Regions from separate parts of the Micromonospora sp. CA-259024 genome, predicted to be linked through region 2. Evidence: riboswitches for the same ligand, from Rfam matches in the RefSeq annotation. Region 2 holds a riboswitch; the other holds the start of a gene.

Region 1 (5,256 bases), on a different contig from region 2:
CCCAGCGTCGGGATGTACGGGGTGCGACCGAGCAGCACGTAGTCCAGCACCGACATGCCGGGCGGCACCACCGGGGACTGTGCCACCGTGGCCACCACCCGGGCGCGGTCCCGGCGGCGCAGTGCGGCGCTCGCCGTACCGAACAGGGTGATCGCCCCCGGCGCGGGCAGCAGGCCCCCGACGGCGCGCAACAGGGTCGACTTGCCGGCGCCGTTCGGGCCGATGACGGTGACCCACTCGCCGACGGCGACGGTGAGGTCGACATCGGTCAGGATCGGCGTGCCGCCGAACTCGACGTGCAGCCCGCGCACCTCGACGGCCGGCACGTCGGCGGACGCACCGCCAGCGGACGCACCGGCGGTCTCGGTGCTCACGTCAGCACCCGGCGGGCGGTCCGCAGCACGAGTACGAAGAACGGGCCGCCCAGGAGAGCGGTGACCACCCCGATCGGCACCTCGGCCGGGGCGACGGCGGTGCGGGCCACCACGTCGGTCAGCGCCAGGAACGCACCGCCGAACAGCAGTGACAACGGCAGGATCACCCGGTAGCTCGACCCGGCCAGCAGCCGGACGGTGTGCGGCACGATGATGCCGACGAAACCGATCAGGCCGGTCGCGGAGACCGCCGCCGCGGTCCCCAGGGAGGCGGCGGCGATCAGCAGGTACCGGGTGCGCTGCGGGTGCAGGCCCAGACTCCTCGCCTCGTCGTCGCCGACCGCGAGGACGTCCAGCTCGCGGCGGTGCAGCAGCACCACCACGGTGGTCAGCGCCGCGTACGGCAGCACCAGCAGCACGTCGTGCCAGCCGGCGGTGGCCAGCCGGCCGAGCAGCCAGGAGTAGACCGGCTGGATGCTGTCGGAGTGTCGTTGCAGCAGGTAGGTCTGCCCGGCGGAGAGGAAGGCGGAGACCGCCACCCCGGCCAGGATCAGCATCGCTGGTGAGCTGCTCCGCCCGCCGGCCGCACCGAGCAGGTAGGTCATCGTCACGGCGAGCAGCGAACCGGCGAACGCGGCCAGCGGGATGGTCATCGGCAGTCCGGAGATCGCGCCCTGCCGACCGGCGCCGCCGAGGGCGATCACCGCGGTGACCGCGAGGCCGGCGCCGGCGGCCACACCGAGCAGGTACGGATCGGCGAGCGGGTTGCGGAACACACCCTGGTAGCAGCCGCCGGCCAGGGCGAGCAGGCCGCCGACGAGCAGGCCCAGCACCACCCGGGGCAGCCGCAGCTCGGTGACGATAGCGATCTCCCGCTCGGACAGCCCGCTGTCCAGGTGCACCCCCGGGATCAGGTTGAGCAGCTCGGCGGCGACGCTGCCCGGGGGCAGGCTCACCGGGCCGAGCGACACCCCGGCGACGAGCGCGACGAGCACCGCGAACACCCCGGCGACCAGCCAGCGCGTGCGCAGCCCGGCGGGCCGCGCCGAGGACGGCGAAAGCCCCGGCCGCCGGGGCCCGAACCACGACCCTGGACGTCGCAGCCCGGGTCGCGGAGGCTCGGAGGGCGTCCCGGCCGGCGGGGTGGGCGGTGCCGGGGCGGGCATCTCTGGCGCCCCGGTCACCGAGCCCTCTGCCGTGAGCGACCGCGGGAGTCGCACACCCGGCTCATTCCGCGCGCTCACCGACGGACGACGGTCACGCCGGTACCTTGGCGACCGCGTCGATGATGACGCGGAGCAGGTCCACGACGCGCGGGCCCCAACGCGAGGCGATGTCGTCGTCCAGCGCGACCACCTGGTTGTTCTTCACCGCGGTGAGCCCGGCCCAGCCGCTGCGCGCCTTGACCGAGTCGGCGTTCTGCTGGCAGCACTTCGAGTCGGCCAGGAAGACGAAGTCCGGGTCGGCCTTGACGATGAACTCCTGGGACAGCTGCGGGTAGCCCCCGTTCTTGCCGTCCGCGTCGGCCGGGTCGGCGATGTTGGTCAGGCCGGCCTGGCTGTAGAGCGAGCCGATGAACGTCTTGCTGGTCGCGCTGTACAGCTCCGGGCCCAACTCGTGGTAGTAGGTGAGCTTCTCGGTACGTTGCGGCAGGTCCTTGACCAGCTTGGCGATGTCGTCCTTCATCCGGGTGGTGACGTCGGTGGCCTGGTCGGCGTGCCCGGTCAGGGTGCCCAACTCGGTGATCTGCCGGTACGAGTCGTCCAGCGTGGTCGCCGCCGGGGTCAGGTAGACCGCGATCTTCAACTTGCCGAGCTGGTCGACGATCTTGTTGGTGTCGTTGGAGAGCACCACCAGGTCGGGGTTCTTGCCAGCGATCGCCTCGGCGTTCGGCTGAAAACCGGACAGGTCGGTCTTGGGCGCGTCGGCCGGGTAGGTGGACTGGTCGTCGACGGCGGTCACCTGGGGGCCGGCACCGATCGCGAAGAGCATCTCGGTGGCGCTGGGCGACAGCGAGACGATCTTCTCGGGGCGCTTGTCGAGGGTGAGCGAACCGACCGTGACCGGGTAGGCGGCGGCTGCGGTGCCGGCGCTCGGCTGGTCGTCGGCCTTCTGGGCGCAGGCGCCGAGCGCGAGCGCGGCGACCGCGAGGGTCGCGGCGAAGAGCCGAGGGGTACGTCTGAACACGGGGTCCTCCTGTCGGTCGAGGAGTGTGGTGCTTCGCCGACAGGGACTTTCGTACGCCCGCCCACGAGGCGCCCTTCCTCGAGAGCGCGTATCGCGACCGATCCGCAGGCGACCTGGCTCGTCCCCACCGTCCGGCGGGGCATCACAGTTGCGGGACAGCGCCGGGTTTCGCACCGGCTTCGCTGCGGACTGGTCGCTAAGACGGTAGCGCACCGGCCCGGACGTGCCGGATCGATCAAGGGCAGATCGTGGCGAGTCGATCTCTTGGGCTGCCGCACGGCGGGGGCGGGGTGTCCGCCGTGGGCATATGTCCCGGATCCTGGGGTTCGGGAAGGGTGGTGGGGCCCCGCCGGGGGGCGGGACGGGGCCCCACCCGATCAGGAGGAGGTGATGGTGACGTTGTCCACAGCCGCCTCGACCAGACTGGCGCCGGAGGCGTCCGCCGCCTCGACGAGGATGCTGACCGACTGGCCGGCGTACGGGGTGAGGTTGAGGTTCGCCACCGCCCAGCTCCCGTTGCGGTTGGTCGCCGCGCCGGCCTGGGTGAGCAGCGCCGTGGTGCCGCCGTTGTGCACCACGCTCACCCGCAGGTAGTCCGCCGACGAGGCGTTCGAGCCGTGTGCCAGGTACCAGGCCAGTGAGAGGGTCAGCGTGCCGGACGACGGCAGGGTGACCGCCGGGGACCGGGCGCTGGTCGCACCGCCGTCGAGGTCGTGGTCACCGGCCGCCGTTCCGGCCAGCCGACCGGTGACCAGGTCGTTGGCACCGGCGTACGGGGTGAGCTGCTTGGCGCCGGAGGACGTGGTCGCCTGGGCGGCACCCCGTTCCCACGCCCCGATGGTGGCGGTGTCGGTGCCGCCCGGGTTGATGGTCCAGCCGGTGGCGGTCTCGAAGGTGTCCGACCAGACCGTGGTGCCCCCACCGCCGCCGCAGTACTGCGCCTGCTTGCCGATGGCCCGGTACGGGCAGTCGGCGTACTCGCTGAGCATCAGCACCGCCTCCCGGTTGCGCGACGTCTGCGCGGGGATCACCTCGTCGGGCGGGTAGAACCCGCCGCCGCTGGACGAGCCCGGGTACATCTCGAAGGTGTACGCCCAGATGCCGTGGGTGGCCCACATCCAGTCGATGCTGGTGCCGTCGGCGATGTAGAGGTCACTGGACTGTTCCGGCGTGTAGCTGTTGGTGGCCGCCATCTGCTGGCCGATGGTGGCGAAGGTGTTGTACTGGTCCGCGCTCATCCCGGACGGGTTGTTCGCGGTGGTGTAGCCGAAGGGCCAGAGCACGAGCTGCGAGTACGTGTGGAAGTCGATGTTCGCCTTGATCTGCTGGGCGCCGCCGACCACGCGACTGTTGACGAAGTTGCGCAGCGCCTGCGTCTCGGGTGCGGAGAACGCCGACGGGCCGCGGTAGGTCTCCGACGAGGTGGTTCCGGACGAGCCGCCGCAGCAGCCCCACTGGTAGGACCAGTTGCGGTTCAGGTCGGTGCCGACGTTCGACGAGCCGCTGTTGGGTTGCCGGTTCTTGCGCCAGGACCGGTACGACCCGGTGGCGATGTCGTACTCGCTGCCGTCCGGGTTGACCGACGGCACGATCCAGATCTCCCGGCTGTTGACGATGTTGGTGATCCGGGAGTCGCCGCCGTAGCTGTCGGTGAAGAGGTTGAGCAGGTAGATCGCCATCTCGACGGTCAGGTGCTCACGGGCGTGCTGCTGGGCGTTGAACAGGATCTCCGGTTCGCTCTCGTCGGTGCCGACGTTGTCGGAGATCTTCACCGCCATCAGATCGCGGCCCTCGTACGACGAACCGATGCTGATCTTGCGGGCGATCGCCGGATGGTCGGCGACGACCTGGTTCACGACGGCGGTCAGTTCCGCGTAGTCGTGGTAGTTGGAGTCGGCGGGCGGGAAAGCCAGCGTGCCCACCTCGCCGGCACCGCGCTCGGCGTTCGGCGGCGGGGCGAGCGGTTCCAGCCGGAAGCCCAGCTTGCCGATCGCGGCAGCCTCGCCCGCGGTGGCGGAGACGTGCAGCACGCCGTGTTCGGAGTAGTCGATGGCGGCTCCGGTGCGGGCCACCGCGGTGCGGTCGGCGGAGGTCCGGGGGCCGAGCACCCGGTAGCTGGCGGCGGCCGACTCGGCGGCCCGGTCCGGTGCCGGTCGGGCGGCGACCGGACCGACGGCGACGGCGACGATTCCCAGCCCGGTGACGACGGCGAGCACCAGGACGCGGCGGAGAGGGATGGCTGTGCGGAGGGCCATGGACTACCTCCTCGATGGGCGGGAGATCCCGCTCGGTGGAGGACACTTCACCATCTGTCACATGGTCATATCAATATCGATCGCTGCCTAATGCATCCCGAGCGGATCATCCCTGCGGCAATGATTTTCCATTCAGGAACATCTGGCGAAACTTCCCTCCAAGCGGAAAACTGACCAGCGACGATGCCCCTCTCGACCCCGCGGAGCACTCATGGCCAGATCCCGCCTGTGCGCGGCCGCCCTCGCCGGCGTCACCGCGCTCACCCTGCTCGCCACCACCGCGCCCGCGACGGCGGCAAGCCCTCCCACCGTCACTCACGACGAGCAGATCACCTTCCAGGACTGGTCCGGGCCCGCCGACTGGCACCGGGGCAGCCGGGCCGGCACCCGCGTGGTGCCCGGCGCCCGGGCCGGCCTCACCCTGGCCCGCCCGGCCGGCA
Region 2 (5,256 bases):
GAATGGCGACGGTGTCATCTCCGGTGCGACGGTCAGTGTCCCGGGTGCGGCGAAGGCGGGCGCGACCAGCGTCACGCTGACCGGTGCCACGTCAGAGACGAAGGTGTCCCGGCCGTTCACCGTCACCGGCTAAAAGCCGGGGCGTAGCAGAGAGATCGTGGGCGGGCCGTGATCACGGCCCGCCCACGACTGCGTTGCGGGGGTGACAGCAGACTCGTGGTCCGAACGGGTCGTGCTCTCAACCCGCCCGTGGCGCGCTCAGTCGTAGCTGCCACCGCGCGCCCTGGCTGGTGAGCCGGACGATCGCCAACGGCTCCACGTCCACCTGCCGGTACGCCGCCATCGGCAGGTCGAGGGCGTGGACCACCGCGACCCGGATCACCAGCGGGTGGGTGATCGCGATGATCCGCTGGCCGCGTCCGCGCTGCCCGTCCAGCCAGCGACCGACCCGGTCCCGCACCGCCGTGACGGATTCGCCGCCGTGCGGCACGGAGTTCGGTGCGGACAGCCACTCGTGCAGCGCCTGCGGCTGCTGGGCGGCGATCTCCTCGAATGACCGTCCGGTCCAGGAGTCGTAGTCGCAGTCGGCCAACGCCGCTTCGATGGTGGGCGTCAGGCCGAAGGCCTCGGCGGTCTGCCTGGCCGCTGCCGCTGGACTGGACAGACAGGCGTCGTGGACGCCCAGGTGCCCGCGCCGGTCCGACCCGGCGCGGGCCTGCGCGAGGGCGGCACGCAGGCCGCCCTCGTCCAAGCTGTCGGCAAGCCCGCCGAACCGGGCCCGGCGCAGGGCGGCGGTGTGACCGTGGGCGACCAGCCGGAGGCTGGTGGCGGTCACGTGCTGGGAAGGGCGGCGGCGACCCGGCGGCGCCGGTCGTGGTGCATCAGGGCCGCGAACAGCAGGCCGATCCCGGTCCAGAGCACCACCTGGGTGCCGAGGGAGGCCAGCCGGAAGTTCCACAGAAGGGTCGCGGGGAAGTCGTCCGGGACCTCCTGGAAGGACGGCAACACCACGTACGACACCGTCGTGACGAGCAGGAATCCGCCGACGGCCGCGGTGACGCGCAGCCACCACGGTGCCTGGGCACCGACCGACCGGTAGCCCAGCGAGCCGGCCCAGACGGCCACCAGACCGAGCACCACCATCAGCAGGTAGGTGCCGGTCCGCTGGTTGATGGTGGCCGGGTCGCCGACCGCCGGCGGGTTCGCCGGGTACTTGAGGAACGGCACGATCACCGCGCCGAGCAGCGCCGCGCCGGCCAGCAGCAGGCCCGAACGTCCGTCGTCGTAGGTCCGCCGACGGCGCGACAGCAGGACGTACGCCGTGGCCAGCAGACCACCCATCGCGGCGCCGAACAGGCCGGTGGCCAGGAACAGGCCGCCGCGTTGCCCACTGCGGGTGACCGGGCCGTCCTCGTGCTGGTGCCCACCGGCTGCGGGCTCGGCGTGCGCCGCGGCCTCCTCGATGGCGATGGCCGCCTCGACGTGTGGTTCACCGGCGACGTAGGCGAACGCCCCCGCCAGCAGGCCGGCGATCAGGCCGGCGAGCAGCCCGCGGACGAGGACGGTGAGGAACGGGGGAGCGGTGGTGGCGTTCAGTGGCACGGAACACCCAGCAGGTGCCGGCCGTCGTGCATCAGCTCGTGCAGGTACGTCCCGCTGCGCGAGACCGCCCCCTGGTCGAAGGCGACGAGGTAGGCCAGCAGGGTGAGCACGACGACGGTCGCCAGGGCCGTCCACAGGAGACGAGCGGTGCCAGCGGGGTGGACCAACGGCTGGCTGGACGTGGAACTAGACATGAATACACGAACCTCTCCGGGGATGACGCGTCCCCATCGCAAGGCTGCGGACGACCGAGCGTCCTGGCTCGCGGATCCCAGCGAAAGCTGGCAACCGCTCACAGTGGCGCGACCGCGCCGGATTCACACCGGCTTCCCTCGCGTCGCCGCAGATAGTGGGTCGACGGTATCGGTGCCGCCGCAGACGGTCAACCCGGGCCGGGAGCCCAGACACGTCAGCTCGTCGACGCTTCGGTGACGCTGGTCGCCACCGGCGGATTCGTCATACCAAAACTCGCATCGTTGCCGGCTGGCGCGTCCGACGCCGACGTCGGGGGCCGACCGGAGCCCCGCTCCCACGCAGCCGGCTGCTCCGACCTCCGGGGGCGGTCCGCACCGCACGTCCACACGTCGTGCGACCCGCGGGCAGCCTGTTACCGCTAACATGGTCAAACTGCTGGATCGGGTCCGAGACGCCGGGCCGACCCGGACGTTCGACCGATGACTGAGCGGGGTGTGGGGGTACGTGAACGCGCCAGGGCGTGTCCGATGACGACCGACGTGGCCGCGCAGCGACCAGGCATCGTCGACGCGCATCATCACCTCTGGGTCCGGGCACGGCATCCGCAGCCCTGGATCGACCCGCACACCATGGCCGCGATCGACGACGACTTCACCCCGGTCGATCTCGCCCCGGTGGCCCGGGCCGCCGGAGTCACCCAGACCGTCGTCGTTCAGTCCGTCGCCGCCCGGACGGAGACGCCTGAGCTGCTGGGCATCGCCGCCGACGACCCCCTCATCGCCGGCGTCGTCGGGTGGGTCGACCTCACCGCCGCCGACGTCGGCGATCGCCTCGACCGACTCCGGGCGGCACGGGGCGGAGAACGCCTGGTCGGGATCCGCCACCTCGTCCAGTCCGAACCCGACCCGGCGTACCTCGACCGCCCGGACGTTCGGCGAGGCATCGCCACGGTGGGCGCCGCTGGTCTCGCCTTCGACCTGCTGGTGCGCCACCACCAGCTGCCGGCGACGACCCGGCTCGTCCGCGACCTGCCGCAGATGCGGTTCGTCCTGGACCATCTCGGCAAGCCCTCGCTCGGGCACGTCGGCCTCGGCGACTGGCCCCGCGATCTGCGGGCGCTCGCCGCCGAGCCCAACACGACGGCGAAGCTCTCCGGCCTGGTGACCGAGGTGGATGGCCCGTCCTGGACGACTGCGGACCTGCGGCCCGCCGTCGAGCACGCGCTCGAGGTGTTCGGCCCGGACCGGCTGATGTTCGGCTCGGACTGGCCGGTGTGCCTGCTCGCCACGTCGTACGCCCGCTGGGTCGAGGCCCTCACCGACCTGTTGGACCCGCTTTGTGACGACGAGCGTGCGGCGATCTGGCGACAGACGGCCCGCCGGGCGTACCGGCTGGCCGCGTCGTGACCCGGCGAGGGCTCGCGGCCTGTCGGCCCGGAAGCCCTCGCCGCGCGGACTCACCGCCCGGCTCGCGGCCTGAATCGCCGAGCGGTCACCGACCCGCCGAGTGACTGGCTCGCGTGGCCGGGTCCCTGACCGGAGACGGGCGCGCTCGCGGCCTCGGCGGGACGGGGGTGCCCACGGTTCCATCCGGAGACATAGCATGTTATCGATAACATGCTGGCGATGGTCCGCTGGTCTGGTCCGCAGGGCTCACCCGGAGGTGCGGGGTGCAACTGGTGGTCGGCGTAACCGTTGACAGCGCCTGGTGGGACCGCGGTGCTGGCATGGGCGGTGCGCCGTCGCCCCAGCCGCGTTCGTCGATCCCCTGTGGACGAATGCTGGTCAGCCGCCTGCTGACGGCACCCCGAGGGCCTGGCCCGTGCCGCTCGGCCGCAGTTGTGCCGGTTTGGTCAGACGTATGCGTCCGATGGTCCCGGTAACGATGACAAAACATGGCCGCAAGACCTTGGCAACACGCGTGGACGCGTGGCATGGTAACGCCTGATCGAGGGAAACATCCGACCTATCTCCACGGGCGGGGCGGGCTCGCACTCATGCCTCTCCCATCCGAGGAGGCTCGGTTGCTCACAGGTGTCTGGCTCGCCGGCGGGTCCTCCGTCGTGTGCCGGCGCCACGCTTGGGGAGGTCAGGTCCGACGATGAGTACCGTCGAGGCACCCGCCGGCACGCAGCGCGGCGAACTCAGCGACTGGTTCCGGGAACGCATCTCCCACGCCGTCTCGGAGTTCACCGCCGCCACCGCGCTGGTCGTCCTGTTCATCGCGTTGACCTTTGCGAGTCCCTATTTCCTGACGGCGGACAACCTCTTCAACATCGGGGCGCAGACAGCGGTGATCGCCATCATCGCCACGGCGCAGACGATGGTCATCATCACGAAGGGCATCGACCTGTCCGTGGGGTCGGTGGCCGCGCTCGCCGGCGTTCTGGGAGCGATGGTCGTCCGTGACCTCGGCTTTCCACTCTGGGCGGCGACGGTGGTCGCGATCGGTGTCGGCGCGCTGGCCGGCCTGTTGAACGGGCTGCTGGTGACCGTGGCCAGGATTCCGCCGTTCATCGCGACGCTGGGAACGATGTCCGTCGGCCGCGGTCTCGTCTTCATCATCACCGGAGCGGTCGGTGTCTACGGCCTGCCCCGATCCTTCCAACTGCTCGGCAACGGGGAGATCCTCGGCATTCCGTTCGCCGTCGTGATCACCGTTCTCGTCGCCGTCGGGGTCGCTTTCCTGCTCTCCCAGACCCGCTTCGGTCAGTACACCTACGCGATGGGCTCCAATCTGGAGGCCGCCCGCCGCTCCGGCATCCGGGTGGGGCGTCACCTGACCGGGGTGTACGTGCTGGCAGGTGTGCTGGTCGGGCTCGGCGGCATGATCGCCGCCTCCCGGGTCAACTCCGGCCAGCCGAACTACGGGATCTCACTGGAGCTCGACGTCATCGCCGCCGCCGTCATCGGCGGAGCGAGCCTGTTCGGTGGGCAGGGCCGGATCGTCGGGACGATCATCGGCGCCTTCCTCATCGCCCTGGTGCGCAACGGCGCCGTCCTGCTCGACATCAGCATCCACTACCAGCAGGTGATCGTCGGCCTGATCATCTGGGCCGCCGTCTACTTCGACCAGTACCGCCGCCGGCGGCTGGAATCACGGGGTTGACATGCCATTCCGAGAGTCCGAACGAGGAAGGACACACACCATGGCACACACCACCAGCCGGCGGGCGCGGGGCCGCCTCCTGCGCGCACAGGCCATTCTGGCCGCAGCTGCGGCGACCGCTCTTCTCAGCGCCTGCGGCGGAGTCGAGGTCCGCGACGGAGGCGATGGCGCGACCAAGGATGCGAGTGGTCCGTTGAAGCTCGCCGTCGTACCGAAGGCCGTCGGGGCCGACTACTGGAACACGGTGAAGGCGGGTGCGGAGTGCGCCGCGCAGCGCGCGGGAAACGTCACCGTGCAGTGGGACGGGGTGACCACCGAGACCGACGTTGAGGGCCAGGTCAACCTGATCCA

Evidence for each region. A riboswitch is a leader RNA that binds a small molecule or an ion and turns the genes downstream of it on or off. The one in region 2 is predicted to bind cobalamin.
Region 1: it holds a riboswitch for cobalamin, as region 2 does, so the genes downstream of both, ACQEUX_RS29280 (ABC transporter substrate-binding protein) here and ACQEUX_RS10365 (CbtB domain-containing protein) in region 2, are expected to answer to the same signal.

The regions. Positions count from the first base shown of each region.
Region 1 is NZ_JBNJND010000002.1:2,087,419-2,092,674, reverse strand. It holds gene ACQEUX_RS29290 (ABC transporter ATP-binding protein) at 1-326, opposite strand, end outside; gene ACQEUX_RS29285 (FecCD family ABC transporter permease) at 371-1,540, opposite strand; gene ACQEUX_RS29280 (ABC transporter substrate-binding protein) at 1,632-2,561, opposite strand; cobalamin riboswitch at 2,648-2,770, opposite strand; gene ACQEUX_RS29275 (M14 family metallopeptidase) at 2,939-4,816, opposite strand; gene ACQEUX_RS29270 (C39 family peptidase) at 5,028-5,256, shown strand, end outside.
Region 2 is NZ_JBNJND010000001.1:2,360,745-2,366,000, reverse strand. It holds gene ACQEUX_RS10380 (GH92 family glycosyl hydrolase) at 1-133, shown strand, start outside; gene ACQEUX_RS10375 (histidine phosphatase family protein) at 239-835, opposite strand; gene ACQEUX_RS10370 (CbtA family protein) at 832-1,602, opposite strand; gene ACQEUX_RS10365 (CbtB domain-containing protein) at 1,593-1,796, opposite strand; cobalamin riboswitch at 1,832-1,976, opposite strand; gene ACQEUX_RS10360 (amidohydrolase family protein) at 2,325-3,203, shown strand; gene ACQEUX_RS10355 (ABC transporter permease) at 3,898-4,905, shown strand; gene ACQEUX_RS10350 (ABC transporter substrate-binding protein) at 4,946-5,256, shown strand, end outside.